Regions from separate parts of the Priestia sp. VA7 genome, predicted to be linked through region 1. Evidence: riboswitches for the same ligand, from Rfam matches in the RefSeq annotation. Region 1 holds a riboswitch; each other region holds the start of a gene.
The links. A riboswitch is a leader RNA that binds a small molecule or an ion and turns the genes downstream of it on or off. The one in region 1 is predicted to bind thiamine pyrophosphate.
Positions count from the first base shown of each region.

Region 2: another riboswitch for thiamine pyrophosphate. It lies ahead of thiT (energy-coupled thiamine transporter ThiT); the one in region 1 lies ahead of AC0C45_RS07940 (acetylornithine deacetylase).
Region 3: another riboswitch for thiamine pyrophosphate. It lies ahead of AC0C45_RS25185 (thiamine phosphate synthase); the one in region 1 lies ahead of AC0C45_RS07940 (acetylornithine deacetylase).

Region 1 covers NZ_JBVQPN010000002.1:269,903-275,143, forward strand. The annotation lists gene AC0C45_RS07930 (PTS transporter subunit EIIC) at 1-746, shown strand, start outside; gene AC0C45_RS07935 (MupG family TIM beta-alpha barrel fold protein) at 743-1,753, shown strand; TPP riboswitch at 1,972-2,074, shown strand; gene AC0C45_RS07940 (acetylornithine deacetylase) at 2,189-3,466, shown strand; gene tenA (thiaminase II) at 3,472-4,143, shown strand; gene AC0C45_RS07950 (ABC transporter ATP-binding protein) at 4,136-4,900, shown strand; gene AC0C45_RS07955 (ABC transporter permease) at 4,897-5,241, shown strand, end outside.
Region 2 covers NZ_JBVQPN010000003.1:910,826-916,066, forward strand. The annotation lists gene AC0C45_RS17510 (amino acid permease) at 1-848, opposite strand, end outside; lysine riboswitch at 951-1,135, opposite strand; TPP riboswitch at 1,310-1,410, shown strand; gene thiT (energy-coupled thiamine transporter ThiT) at 1,443-2,051, shown strand; gene AC0C45_RS17520 (ethanolamine ammonia-lyase reactivating factor EutA) at 2,208-3,626, shown strand; gene AC0C45_RS17525 (ethanolamine ammonia-lyase subunit EutB) at 3,653-5,023, shown strand; gene eutC (ethanolamine ammonia-lyase subunit EutC) at 5,038-5,241, shown strand, end outside.
Region 3 covers NZ_JBVQPN010000007.1:69,809-75,049, reverse strand. The annotation lists gene thiO (glycine oxidase ThiO) at 1-1,040, opposite strand, end outside; gene AC0C45_RS25185 (thiamine phosphate synthase) at 1,024-1,647, opposite strand; TPP riboswitch at 1,769-1,870, opposite strand; gene AC0C45_RS25180 (hypothetical protein) at 2,033-2,248, opposite strand; gene crcB (fluoride efflux transporter CrcB) at 2,296-2,685, opposite strand; gene AC0C45_RS25170 (fluoride efflux transporter FluC) at 2,686-3,102, opposite strand; gene AC0C45_RS25165 (amino acid ABC transporter substrate-binding protein) at 3,426-4,247, shown strand; gene AC0C45_RS25160 (amino acid ABC transporter permease) at 4,231-4,935, shown strand; gene AC0C45_RS25155 (amino acid ABC transporter ATP-binding protein) at 4,966-5,241, shown strand, end outside.

The DNA.
Region 1 (5,241 bases):
AAGCACTTTTGCCGGGACGGGGTGGCTTAATAGGAGTCTTGCTTGCAGCAATCTTTATGGCCATGTTAGAAAAACGAGTACGCAAATTTGTCCCTCAGTCACTGGATATTATTATTACACCAACCGTTACGGTATTAATTACAGGCATTATTACGTATGTAGTATTCATGCCAATCGGCGGCTTGATTTCAGACGGAATCACAAAAGGTCTTTTAGGAGTTTTAGAGATTGGAGGAGTTGTAGCAGGCTTTGTGTTAGGAGCAACATTCTTGCCGCTCGTCATTACAGGACTGCATCAAGGTCTTACTCCTGTTCATTTAGAGCTTATCAATTCAGTTGGAGATGATCCGCTTCTTCCTATCCTAGCAATGGGCGGAGCCGGTCAGGTCGGTGCAGCTTTTGCTATTTATATCAAAACAAAGAAAAAACGTTTAAAGCGAGCAATTGGAGGCGCACTTCCTTCAGGACTGCTCGGAATCGGAGAGCCGCTTATTTTTGGAGTCACACTTCCTTTAGGGCGGCCATTCTTAACCGCTTGTCTTGGAGCTGGAATCGGCGGAGCGTTTCAGGCGCACTTCCATATTGCAACTGTAGCAGTGGGAGTATCAGGTTTACCGCTTACGTTTTTAGTTCATGCGCATCAAATTCTTCTTTATTTACTTGGATTAGTTATTGCTTACGCAGCAGGCTTTATTTGTACCTATTTCTTTGGATTTAACGATGAAATGGCGAGGGAGTTTGGATGATTGGCATTTCGTTTTATTTAAATGATAGTGATGCCCCCAAAAAATTAATAGAAGCGAGTGAGTGCGGCGTCACACGTGCATTCACTTCGCTTCACATTCCAGAAGAAAAAGGAGATTTGGCTGAACGGGCAAAAGAATTGCTTCATGTGGCTAGAGATTGTGGAATAAGCGTGTATGCAGACGTATCTAAGCATACGCCAGTTCATTTAGGTATTGAAAGCCTTATGTCGCTATCTTCACTTGGCGTATCTGGTATTAGACTAGACGATGGCTTTAGCGCAGAAGAAACTCTTTCGCTTGCGAATGAATTTTATATTGCTGTTAATGCAAGTACGTTATCCAAACAAGAAATTGAAGCACTCTTATCTGCAGGTCTTCATCATCATCAGCTGCTTGCATGGCATAATTTTTATCCGCGGCCTGAAACAGGGCTTGAAGAAACGTTTTTTCAACAGCAGACAGATTTATTTAATGAACTTCGTATTCCAGTCTGCGCTTATATTCCTGGAAAAGACGAAAAAAGAGGCCCTGTTTATCAAGGTCTTCCTACTAGAGAAAAAGACCGTAATAGATGTCCTTTTACTTCTGCAGTAGATTTATACGGATGCGGAGTAGCAGAGGTTTATATTGGAGATCCATGCGCCGGTTCAAGTTTATTAAAGCGTTTGGTTCAATATCAAGAAAGCCGCATTATTCCGCTGCGCATTCGTTCACCTCATATAGAGGGAACGTACAGCGTGCGTCCGGATGTATCAAGAGACGTTCTGCGTTTAGTTGATACTCGATCTGTAAAACCAGTGCCGCCATTTCATACAGTAGAACGCAGAATGGGAGCAATTACAATGGACAATGATGGCTACGGACGTTACAGAGGAGAGGTTCAAATAGCTAAAACAAATTTGCCTGCAAATGCTAATGTGAATGTGATTGGGTATGTGATAGAAGAAGATCATGAGCTGCTTTCGTTAGTGAGACCGGGGCAAAAACTTGCGCTTCTTCCTGTCTGAATGGAAAAACGATGTATTTTTAAAGAAGCCGATAGCTAACTAGTAAGCTTATAAAAGTAAAGAGCACACACTGCTTGAAAAGGTGTGTGCTTTTTGTTTTCCTAAAAAGGAAACTATTTTCATTGCTGAATAATGAACCTTTCTATTGAATAAAACGCTTTACTATGATAAAACTATTACAGGTAAACATATGATAATCGTTTAATTTTATAGAGATACAACGCCACTAGGGGTGCTTTCTAAGCTGAGAGAGACGAGAAGTCTTAACCCTTATAACCTGAACTAGGTAATACTAGCGTAGGAAAGAGGTATTGTAATGGATGTTTTGTATGGTATTTCCTTACGAACTCGTTATAATAATTTTTTGTATATAAACAAAAACACTTCTTTCCTGCGAAAGAAGTGTTTTTTTATGCGTAAAGGAAGGTGTCATACATGGAAGAAACAATTGATTTGCTTGTCAAACAGGTAGAGGAGCGCAAAGGGGAGCTAGTCCAGTTATTAAAAACGCTTGTTTCATATAAAACGCCGGCGCCTCCTGCACGGAATTCTCATGAAGCGCAGCGCTACGTAGCGGATTTCCTTAAAAAATGCGGTTTTTCCATCGATATGTGGGATTTATATTGCAACGATCCTATTGTAGTGGGCACGTTAAAAGGGAAAAAATCAGCTGACTATCAAAGCTTAATTATTAACGGGCATATGGATGTAGCTGAGGTACAAGAAAATGAAAAGTGGGAGACAAATCCGTTTGAAGCTGTGGTAAAAGACAACATGATAATCGGACGCGGAGTTGCTGATATGAAAGGCGGCTTGGCAGGAGCATTATTTGCAGTTCAGCTTCTAACAGAAGCAGGAATCGAACTGCCGGGAGACTTGATTTTTGAATCCGTTGTAGGAGAAGAAGTGGGAGAGGCAGGTACGCTGCAATGCTGTCAGAAAGGATATACAGCTGACTTTGCGCTTGTTGCTGATACGAGTGATTTACATATTCAAGGTCAAGGCGGAGTGATCACGGGATGGATTACGATAAAAAGCAGTAAAACCTACCATGACGGTACACGCCGAAGTATGATTCATGCTGGAGGAGGGCTGTTAGCTGCGAGTGCTATTGAAAAGATGGCAAAAGTGATCGGAGGGCTGCAAGAATTGGAGCGCCACTGGGCTGTTACAAAAAGCTATCCAGGATTTTTGCCGGGAACAAATACGATTAATCCAGCAGTAATCGAAGGGGGAAGGCATGCTGCGTTTATTGCAGATGAATGCAGGCTGTGGATCACCGTTCACTATTATCCCAATGAATCATACGACCAAGTATCAAAAGAAGTGGAAGAATACATTTTAGCTATTGCAAAAGCAGATCCATGGTTAAAAGATAACCTGCCAACCTTTGAATGGGGAGGCACATCAATGATTGAAGACAGAGGAGAAATCTTCCCGTCATTAGAAATTGATGAAAATCATGCTGGAGTACAGCTGCTTGCAAATACTCATGAACAAATTGAAGGGAAAAAGCCTCCAATCGATGTGTCAACTAGCGTAACAGATGGCGGTTGGCTAGCTGATGCGGGGATTCCGGCGGCTATTTACGGTCCGGGGAATTTAGCAAATGCACATGCTGTGAATGAACAATTAGATATGAATCAGCTTATTCAATATACAAAAGTGATGGTGCAGTTCATTTATACGTGGCTGCATACGCATAAGGAGTGATCATCATGAAATTTAGTGAGCGATTATACGAAAAGCTGCAGCCTATTTGGCGTCAAAATCATAATCATCCCTTTGTACAGGGAATGGGAGACGGAACGCTTGAAAAGGAGAAGTTTCGCTTTTACATGATTCAAGATTACCTTTACCTAATTGATTATGCCAAATTATTTGCGATTGGAGCCATGAAAGCTACCGATCTTCAAACGATGGGGAAATTTGCTGCACTTTTGGATTCTACATTAAACGAAGAAATGAGCCTGCACCGTGAGTATGCCAAGAAAATTGAAATCAGCGAAAAAGAATTAGAAAAAGCGCAGCCATCTCCTACAACGCTTGCATACACACACTATATGCTGCACGTTGGTCAAAGCGGAACATTAGCTGAATTAGTGGCGGCTCTTTTGCCTTGTATGTGGAGCTACTGGGAAATAGGAAAAGAACTCAGTGAAAAGCCTGGAGCTAACAATGAATTTTATCGTGAGTGGATTGAAATGTACAGCTCAGAAGAATTTGGAGAACTAGCGACATGGTGTATTAATTTATTCGACTCACTTACTGAAGACAAATCAGAAGCGGAATTAGAAAAGCTCGAAGAAATTTTCTTAAATACAACGCGTTTTGAATATATGTTCTGGGATATGGCTTATAACGAAGCGATGTGGCCAATTCATGAATAAGTCTGTGTTATCTTTTCAAAACGTCAGTTTTACGTACAAAAACGGTGATCAACCGATTTTAACATCATTAAACTTAGATGTGAAAGAAGGCGAGTTTGTCAGTATCGTTGGAGCGAGCGGTTCTGGGAAAAGTACGTTGTTTCGTCTCATTACAGGTCTTGAACAGCAGAGTGAAGGCGATATCGTGATTAACGGACAGTCTTATGAAAAACGGCTTGGAAAAGTAGGCTACATGCCGCAGCAAGATTTGCTTCTTCCGTGGCGCACGATTTTAGACAATGCAGCGCTGCCGCTTGAGCTTCACAATGTGTCAAAAGCAAGTGCTCATAGGCAAGTATCTCAGCTGCTCGAAGAGTTTGGTTTAAAAGGGTATGAAAATCGTTTTCCAAGTGATTTATCTGGAGGGATGAAGCAGCGTGTTTCTTTTCTGCGAACGGTATTAAGCGGTTCTAACGTGCTGCTTTTAGATGAGCCTTTTAGTGCGCTTGATGCCATTACGCGTTTGTCGATGCAAGAATGGCTGCTTGAACAATGGCAAAAGCGTAAGCACACCATCTTATTTATCACTCATGACGTAAACGAAGCGCTTTTTTTATCAGATCGTATTTTTATCTTTTCAGACAAGCCGGTAAGTCATCTTGAAGAGATTCAGGTGCCGCTTAGCAGACCTCGAACGCAAAAAGATTTGAATCAACAGCGTGTGCTTGACGTAAAAGATTACTTAATTGAACAGCTTAGATCGAAGGTGAACACATGAAAAAGTACGGAGCTTCAGTGATATTAGTAGTCATTTTACTGGCTGCTTGGGAAATTGGAGCACGCATTGTAAACTATCCGTTTATTTTACCAACGCCCACCGGTATTTTAACGAAGCTTTGGGATTTGCGAATGGATTTATTGTTTAAGCATTTACCAGCTACGTTATCTATTGTCGTAATTGGGCTGGTTATATCCGTTGTGCTAGGGGTTCTGCTGGCCGTGTGGATGAATTGGAGCCCGCTTATTGAGCGTGCTTTCTATCCGCTTATTATTGCGTCACAAATGATCCCGACCATTGCCATTGCTCCTGTATTTGTTCTCTGGTTTGGCTACTCCATT
Region 2 (5,241 bases), on a different contig from region 1:
AGACCTGCTCGTTCGAATATTAAAGTAAATGGACTTACTCGCACATCATCACTTGCTAATGAATCGGCTGTGTATGGAATAAGCATCCCAATAACAAAAATAGCTAAAATATAAAATAACAAGATGCGCCAGAAGACTTGTTTAACTGCGCGAGGAACCGTTTTTTCCGGATCTTCACTTTCTCCAGCTGCGACTCCAAGCAACTCTGTTCCTTGAAATGAAAAACCAGCAGCCATAAAAATACCTAAGACAGTAAAGAATCCACCGTGAATGGGTCCATCACCAAGCGTGAAGTTTTTAAACCCTGGTGCTTCATTGTTAAAGATACCAAAAATCATCATAATGCCAATAACTAAAAAGATGATAACCGTTACTACTTTAATTAACGAAAACCAAAATTCAGATTCACCAAATCCTTTTACAGAAAGGTAGTTAAGCCCAAACATAATTAATAAAAACAGGGCACTCCATAAAATAGAAGAAGAGTTTGGGAACCAAAATTTCATAATAAGGGCTCCAGCGGATAATTCAGCTGCAATTGTAATAGCCCAGTTGTACCAATAGTTCCATCCGAGAGCGAAACCAAAGGATGGATCTACAAAACGAGACGCATACGTACTAAACGAACCAGCTTCAGGCATATAAGCTGCGAGCTCCGCTAGGCTGGTCATCAAAAAGTAAACCATGACGCCAATGATAGCGTAAGCTAAAAGCGCTCCCCCAGGTCCTGCTGTGTGAATTGCTCCACCACTTGCTAGGAATAAGCCGGTTCCGATGGCTCCTCCTAATGAAATCATCGTTAAGTGGCGAGATTTCAACCCACGTTTTAATTCTTGTTGCTCTTGCATAGATAAATACTCCTTTCGAATGTACGGAAAGAGACGGGATAACATAAAAAAAGCCCGCAGTATATGTGCGGGCTTTTAAATCTGAAAACCGCGTCAACCTTCCGTGAAGATAGCTCTTCACATCACTCGCATGATGTGACAGTTCTGTTCCTGTTCGGAGACAGCCCCAGCTTAAATCAACCGAGAAGTGATCTAAACTTCGGCAATTTTTCCTTTCAAGCAACATCCTCAATGTTCTCTGCATTTCCGTTACTTTACTATTAAAAACTGCGACCTCTACCTCATCGATTAGGATGAGGGTTTTTTATATTCAATTGACATAAAAGAAGTATAACAAATACTAAAACGATTGTCATTATAAAAAATAGATTCAGAAAATAGAAACATCTTTGAAATCTCTCGAATCTATTTTGTTACATATGGTATAATGAATGTTGTCTTTATACTACATAAATATCCAAACGTACCACAGGGGGAGCCGCCGTGCTGAGAGTGAACAAATTGTTCAGACCCTTAGAACCTGTTAGTTAACGCTAGCGTAGGAATGTGGGAATAGTAGCTTATATTTGCTTACTCCTGTGTAAACCGTTTGATATGAATGATTCAAAAACAGGAGTGAGAAACGTGAATAAAGCATTACCTTTACAGGCTAAAATTGAAATAGCTATTTTTGCAGCATTGGCACTTCTACTTGATCTTTTGCCTTCAATTAAAATTGCAACGGCTGTAAGTATTTCGTTCTCCATGGTGCCTATTTTTATTATGTGCTTTCGCTGGGGAGTAAAAGGCGGAGCTTTATCTGGTCTATTATGGGGGCTTTTGCAATTGGCAACAGGAACGGCTTATATTTTAACAGCGCTGCAAACGTTTATTGAATATATTGTGGCTTTTGCTTTTATAGGTTTTGGAGGTATTTTTTCGCAATCTATTAAAACAAATTTAGCTAACAATAACAGATCAAAAGCTTTTGTTTTGATTGTTTTATCCCTTATTATCGGCAGCTTCGCACGGTATTTCTGGCACTTTATTGCGGGTATTATTTTCTGGGGATCATATGCGCCAAAGGGCATGTCCGCTCTATGGTATTCTTTTTCAATGAACGGGATTTCAATGGTAGGATCACTAATAGCCTGCTTAGTCATTCTTTCACTATTAATTCCATCCGCATCAAGAATGATTGTAACTAAATCACACTCATCATAAGCTAAAAGACTAAATCTACCAAGATTTAGTCTTTTTTGTCATTTGTCACCTTTGTTTACACAAAAGTGTGTCAGGTTTGATAACATAGTTAGTGAAATATTCAAAAAACTGTTTTATGATAATCACCATATTCAAACGAGATAAGGGATTGATAGCATGCTACAGAAATGGATCACGAGCATAGGTTTAGATATCGGAACAAGCACAACAAAGCTGATTGTAAGCAAGCTGTTAATAGCAAATCAACAAAATCAGTTTACGCTGCCAGGCTGTCAAATTATTGATCGTCGCGTAACGTATGCAAGTTCTATCTATACCACCCCTATGCTAAACGATGTTGAAATCGATGTTCAGAGATTAACGGTACTACTAGAACAAGAGTATAAGAACGCAGGAATCTCATTAGATCAAGTGGAGGCAGGTGCTGTGATCATCACAGGAGAAACGGCCAGAAAGCAAAATGCAGAAAGTATCGTTCACTATCTAGCCGAACATGCTGGGGATTTTGTTGTTGCAACAGCCGGCGCTGACTTAGAGGGAATATTAGCAGCAAAAGGATCAGGAGCAATAGACCGTTCTGCTGAAACAAATGCAGTAATTGCCAATATTGATGTAGGAGGAGGCACTGCTAACATCGCTTTATGTCAAAATGGAAAAGTGATAGAAACATTTACACTGCATGTAGGCGGGAGATTAATTCGACTAAATGAAGACGGTCTTGTTACCTACGTTTCGTCTCATTTAACTGAATTTTTGAAAAATAATTCTTTAATACTGCGAGAAGGTGAAAAAGCAACATTTGAAAAGCTCTCGTCTATCTGTCAATTACTAGCTGAAGAAACCGTGAATTATGTAAAAGCGCTGAATCAAAATTCCACGCTTCTCGTTTCTCCTCATACAAGATCTTCTATACACCCCGAAACGATCATGGTTTCAGGAGGAGTAGGAGCAATGATGGAGAAGCAAAAGCCAAAAACAGTGAAAGAAGTGGCCATACACGGAGACGTTGGTCCGCTTCTAGCATATCATTTTCAATCCATCCAAGTATCTCAAGCCGCTGAGACAACGCGCGCTACTGTAATTGGTGCTGGTATGCAAAATACAGAGGTTAGCGGATCAACCGTATATATTGGGTCGAAGCGGCTGCCGCTGAAAAATATTCCGATTATAGAGATACCCGTTCAGCAAGAAGAGACGTGGAATCAGCAGCTGTTTCAAGAAAGAGCTCGAGCGTCATGTATGCAGGCTTCAACTATTTTCAGTGCAGAAGATCCTCCCGCTGCTATTGCTTTATCTCATTTTCCTTACTGCAGCTATAAGATGCTTCAAGAATTAGCAAAAGTAATAAGCACTGAATTTATTGCTTGTTTTAAGGGAGCTAAGTGCCTCGTTGTGCTATGCGAACAAGATATTGCAAAAGCTTTAGGACAAGCACTAGCTAAACAGAGGAAAGAATTAGAAATTATTTGTTTAGATCAAATTGATTTTACGCACGGAGATTACATCGATCTAGGGTTACCAGTAGCTGGAGAAGCGATCTCCGTTTCCGTTAAAACGCTCGCTTTTTCATCGTAATCTACTAAATATACAAGGAGGAAACGATGTTTAAAACTACACGATTATTAGGAGAAACATTTTCATTTTATAGCTTAAAAGAAATCATGGCCAAAGCAAACGAAGAGCGTTCTGGAGATCAGTTAGCAGGAGTTAGCGCTGAGTCAATGAAAGAACGAATGGCAGCAAAGCAAGTCCTAGCTGATATCACACTTGCTGATATCAGAAACTACCCGCTGCTCAGCGCAGATGAAGACAACGTCTCGGCATTAATTGAAAGTCAGATTGATTCATCTGTTTACGATATGATCAAAAATTGGACAGTAGGGGATTTAAGAGAATACATTTTATCCGATCAGCATAGCGGAGAAGACCTTCTTGGACTTAGCAAAGGATTAAGCAGCGAAATGATTGCGGCAGCTACTAAAATTATGTCCAATTTAGATTTAATTCAAGGAGCTGCCAAGATAGAAGTGCAAACTACTTGTCAAACGACTATCGGCCAAAAAGGAGTATTGGCTTCTAGAGCTCAGCCTAATCATCCTTCAGATAACTTAAAGGGAATGAGAGCATCTTTATACGAAGCGTTAAGCTATGGAATTGGAGATGCGGTTATCGGAATTAACCCTGTTATTGATACAACAGATAATATTTACGCACTTTTAAATGAAACAAAAAATATAATCAATGAATGGGCAATCCCTACTCAAAACTGTGTGTTATCACATGTGACGAGTCAGATGAGAGCAATTGAAAAAGGAGCATCTGCTGACTTGATTTTTCAAAGTTTAGCAGGCACAGAAGCCGGTAATGATTCATTTGGCATTTCACTGTCTATGCTTGATGAAGCGACAGCGCTAATTCATGAAAAAGGAACGGCAAACGGTCCAAACCGCTGGTATTTTGAAACAGGACAAGGTTCTGAACTGTCAGCGGAAGCTCACTATAATATTGATCAAGTAACGCTTGAAGCTAGATGCTACGGCTTAGCCCGTCACTATAAACCTTTCTTAGTTAATACGGTTGTTGGATTTATTGGACCTGAATATTTATATAACAGCAAACAAGTTCTACGAGCTGGGTTAGAAGATCATTTCATGGGTAAAATGCACGGCCTGCCTATGGGAGTAGACGTATGTTACACCAACCATATGGATGCTGATCAAAATGATATGGATAATTTAAGTATGCTTCTGGGAACAGCTGGAGTGAACTTTGTCATAGGAGTGCCCATGGCTGATGACTGCATGCTAAACTACCAGTCTCTTAGTTATCATGACATTGCAACGGTACGTAATGTGTTAGGGCGTACCCCAACGCCGTTATTTCAAAAGTGGCTTGAAGATCAGCGTATTATGGACAACGGGCGCTTTACATCTAGAGCCGGAGACCCAACTATTTTTATGAATTTGATTTAAGGAAGGTGCTTACTATGATACCAAAGTCAAATCGCGATCCGCTTGAAACACTTAAACAATTTACCCCTGCCCGCATAGGTGTCGGCCGTACAGGAACAAGGCCGCTAACAAAAGACGTTTTATCTTTTCGCACGGATCATGCTGCAGCCGTAGACTCTGTATATGGAGTAGTTGCAGAAGATATTTTATCCGAGTTTAACCTTTTCTCTGTGAATACA
Region 3 (5,241 bases), on a different contig from region 1:
ATTTTTCCAGTTGCAGCACTTAATAAAATACCGTTTCGGTAGTGGCCAAACGCCATGTGTAGATTCGCTATTTCAGGATGCTCTCCTAAATAAGGCCAGCCATCATTTGTTTGCGGACGAAGACCAGCCCATGCTTTTTCAAATGTGGCTTCTTTAATAGCTGGCAGAAGCGCCGAAGCTTTATTCAGCAAAAATTGAATACCTTGTGCAGAAACCGTCTTGGTAAAGTCATGCTGTAACTTAGTTGCCCCGATTACGATTCTTCCACCAGTCTTAGGCACTAAGTAAAAACCTTCATCTAAAAAAATCGTTTTAGAAAGCAGCGGCTTATGACTTCGAAGAGCAATACACTCCCCTTTTACGGGAAACACGTGACCTAAATGTTCAGAAGAAATAAAGCGTTTAGCCCATGAGCCTGCTGCGATAACTACTTTTTCTCCATAAAAAGAGCCTTTGGACGTCTGTACACCTTTTACTGTTTCACTTTCCATAATAAGAGAATGAACGTCACAGTATTCGAATACATCTGCTCCGTGATACAAGGCTCCATGAGCAAGAGCTTGCGTTAACTTAGCCGGAGCTAGCTGGCCGTCTCCCGGTATTGTAATGGCTCCGTATATGTCTGGAGAGAGCCCGGGTTCTAACAAACGCGCTTCTTTTACATCGATCCATCTTACATGTTCATCCCACCCGTGGTGCTGAGCGGCTTTTTTCTTTAATACGTGTGCATCTTCTTCTGTTACAGCAACTTTTAATAAGCCTTTTTGAATGAGCTCTACGTCGATGGCCGTTTTTTCTTTTAGTTCCTTCACCAGTTCAGGAAACATGCTTCTGCTCTTAATAGCAAGGTCTAAAAGAGGACCTTCTTCATCAATTTCAGCTTGAGCACCTAAAATACCAGCGGCTGCACTTGAAGCTTCACAACCAATTTGATTGCGTTCAAGAATAGCTACTGACGCTCCTTGTTTTGACAAATGATAAGCGATAGAAGAGCTGATTATACCTCCTCCGATTAACAGTACATCATAATGCTGCTTCATTTTCTCCACCTCCAGATGTCCATATATGAGAATATTGTTTAATCGCTTTGAGGGGATCTTGCGCAAGCATGACACCAGACATCACAGCTATACCGTGTGCTCCTGTTTGAAGCACCTCTTTGGCATTTACAGGTGTAATTCCTCCAATGGCAATAACCGGTATCTGCACAGCATCTACTACTTCTTTTAGTGCTGCTACCCCTCGACTTTTTAATCCTTTTTTTGAATGTGTTGAATAAATATGTCCGTATAGAATGTAGTGAGCACCATCTTTTTCAGCTTCTAAAGCCTCTTCCACAGAGTGAACTGATTTTCCGACAATAAGAGAAGGAAATGCGTCTATAACAATCGAAACGTCTAAACTATGATAAGCAAGCTGTACGCCTTTTACTTTTAAAGCATGCGCTACATCAACTCGGTCATTCACAATAATTTTAGAGCGACAAAATGGCAAGCTTTCTAGTAAACATTGAATCTGCTTTGCCGTTTTCTCTTTTTCTCTAATATGAACGGCGCCCGTAAAAGGCGCGATAGCCGTTAAAACTTTTTGAAGCTCTTCGATTGGCTGCTTATCTGTTGTAATGACATGAAATTTAGGAATATCCACATGATCGAAACCTTTCCATTCAGAATAAAGAGAAATTTCAATCACCTCATCTTGTGTAGAGGGCTTTATTACATACAAAAAACCACTCTACAACGTAGAGTGGTTAGCATGCATCGTTATGTAAACATGATCGCCACTTCCCTACGCTGGTCCAAACCAGATCAGGTTCAAAGGGTCCGAAATACATTCGTCTCAGCTTCAAAAAGCTCCCCTAGTGATTGCTATTTATTGATTTTGTTTTCGCACTTAAAATTATAACACAACTAGATGTAAATACAATATCTCTTTATGCTCTTACGGCTCTCTTCCTTTTATAGATGTATCTTTTATGCTTCTTTACTAAGTAAGAGGTCCGGCGCACCGCATCATTCTGCTTTTTATATGATTAGTAATCGGTATAGTCGTCAAATTCTTCCTTGTCTTTTTCCTTTTTCCGATCCCATATAAACAGCAGGAGTAACATAATAAAAGTTAGAATATAAAAACCGTAAAAAATAAATGCCGCCACAACATTTATAAATAAAAATAAAAAACCGATGATCTGACCTGCAACAGCTACAATCAACAAAATGTATTTCCAAACTTCTGCTTTTCTATCCATTCTCTACTTCTCCGTCTTTTTGTTTTTCCCTACTAGAAACGTTCTCTTTACTTAAATAAAAACGTTCCTGCCAGTAAACCGACTGTAAATAAACCAACTGTTCCAAATGCTGAAATCCCCACGTACGCCAGCATTTTCCGATAAGATTTTTCTCGAATTAACTGTACGGTTTCCACACTGAACGTTGAAAAAGTGGTAAAGGCACCAAAAAACCCAATGCCAATCATTAAAAATATTGAATCATCATAAGCATGACTCGGAACCTTTCCATAATAACTACCGTAAAAAAGACCAAGCCCAAACGCACCGAGCAAGTTTACAAACAGCATTGATACTGGAAAAAGAGGGTTTGAAACTGTTTTTGTAACTTTTAAACCCAAAAGATAACGGCATATTCCTCCAGCTGCCCCGCCAAGTGCCAAGCTCACTATGCTCATTTACTTCACCTCATGTACTTTCACTAAATTTTTCCCTGCCGCTTCACCGCATAGATAGCCTGCTAAAGCAAGAAGGATTCCACCTACTAAAGAGACCATTACATAAATGGCTCCCCAAAATAAATGGCGCTGAGTGAGAAAAATGACGTCTCCTGCAAACGTTGAATACGTTGTAAAACCGCCGCATACGCCAACTCCTAGTCCAAGCTTTATCCATTCTTTTGGCTTTTTCCACACAAAAAATCCTGTTAATAGGCCTAGTATGAAGCTTCCTAATAGGTTTTCAATTACCGTTCCTATTGGGTAGCCCGCATATAATAAGGAAAGATTCAGCAAATAACGTGCATATGTACCAGCGATAGCACCAAAGGCAATTGAGATTAAGTTTATGGCTTTCATCATATCGCTCCGTTTCATAAATTCTTCTTTAAGTGTACCATAAGGAATTTATTTCTACCTTAACATTTAACTATATGTTTATTGCACCAAAAGTCATGAAAAAATGAAAGAGAAAATCGTCGCATGAAACTTCCTTTTTACTCCTCAAATCTCCCTTAAAAATCCACTTAATCCAAATTTTAAAATCTTTCTGTATCCTTATGACAAACCGTGTATAGAAGGTATATTTCCCTTATTTTAAGTCACATTAATTGTATAAGTTTTTTTTGTTGACTTTTGCTGTGTTCTTGTTTAGTATCACAGAGTATCATTTCCTATCAGAATACTAGGGGGTTTAGAAAATGAAGAAATTTGCTGCACTTTTGTCGCTACTATTAGCTTTCACAGTTGTGCTTGCCGCATGCGGTTCTAGCTCAAAAAATGAAGCAAACAATGGAGACAATAAATCTTCACAAGAGGATTTATATAATAAAGTGAAAAAAGATGGCGTATTAACAATTGGAACTGAAGGTACATACCCTCCGTTCACTTTTCATGATGACAAACAAAAGCTAACTGGGTTTGATGTAGAATTGGCTCAAGAAGTAGCTAAACGTCTTGGCGTAAAAGCTGAGTTCAAAGAAACACAGTGGGATGGCATGTTTGCCGGATTAGATGCTAAACGCTTTGACATGATTGCTAACGAAGTGGGTATTCGTGAAGATCGTCAAAAGAAATACGATTTCTCTGATCCATACATCCAGTCAGGCGCTGTATTAATTGTTCGTAAAGACGAAAAAGATATCAAATCATTTAAAGATTTAAAAGGAAAAAAATCAGCGCAGTCATTAACAAGTAACTACAAAGACATGGCTCAATCTTATGGTGCAAACATTACGAGTGCTGAAGGTTTTGCTCAAGCAGTAGAACTAATGAGCGCAAACCGTGTTGATGCTACAATCAACGATAAATTATCGTTCCTTGACTATAAGAAAAAGCACCCTAACGCACCTATCAAAATCGCGGATGAAAAATCCGATGGTGCTGCAAGCGGCTTTATGTTTAGAAAAGACAGCGGTAAGTTAGTGGATGAAGTAAACAAAGCATTGAAAGATATGAAAAAAGACGGAACATACGCAAAGATTTCTAAGAAATGGTTTGGCGAAGATGTTTCTCCTAAATAATATTTTTCCTGATGGAGAGCGATTGAATCAATTGATTTCAATCGCTCAATCATCTCTCTTACCAATGCTAAAGGGAGCTATTCAATATTCTATTCCACTAACATTAATCACGTTTGTACTCGGTATCATTTTAGCTGTCTTAACAGCCTTGGCTCGTTTATCATCTATAAAAGTTTTAAATATAATTGCGCGCATCTATGTATCGATTATTCGAGGTACACCGCTGCTTGTGCAATTATTTATTATTTTCTACGGCTTACCCAATTTAGATATAACAATTGACCCATTTATCTCTGCTGTTATTGGATTTTCATTAAGTGTAGGTGCGTATGCATCTGAAATTATCCGAGCAGCGATTCAATCTATTCCTAAAGGACAGTGGGAAGCTGGTTACTCACTTGGTATGACCTATTCCCAAGCGTTAAGACGGATTATTTTACCGCAAGCAGCACGTGTATCGATTCCGCCATTATCTAACTCTTTTATTAGCCTTATTAAAGATACGTCACTTGCATCGCTTATTCTTGTTTCTGAGATGTTCCGTAAAGCTCAAGAAATTGCTTCGACTAACTATGAATTTTTACTTCTTTATAGTGAAGCAGCGCTCTTGTACTGGATTATGTGTACAATCTTATCCATTATTCAAGGACGCATTGAAATAAGACTAGATCGTTACGTATCTAAATAACCGTTTCGAGTAGCTAAAGGAGTTTTTTATATGATTAATATCAAAAATTTGCATAAATCATTCGGTGATTTGCAAGTATTAAAAGGGATTGATTTAGAAGTTGAACAGGGCAAAGTAATTGTATTAATCGGTCCTTCCGGATCGGGTAAAACTACTTTTTTACGTTGCTTAAACCTTTTAGAAATCCCAACAGACGGCACGATTGACCTTGATAAAAAAAGCATGAATTTCACCAAGCCTGTTCGTAAAAAAGACATTACTTCATTTCGAAGTCTAACAGGTATGGTCTTTCAAAACTATAACTTG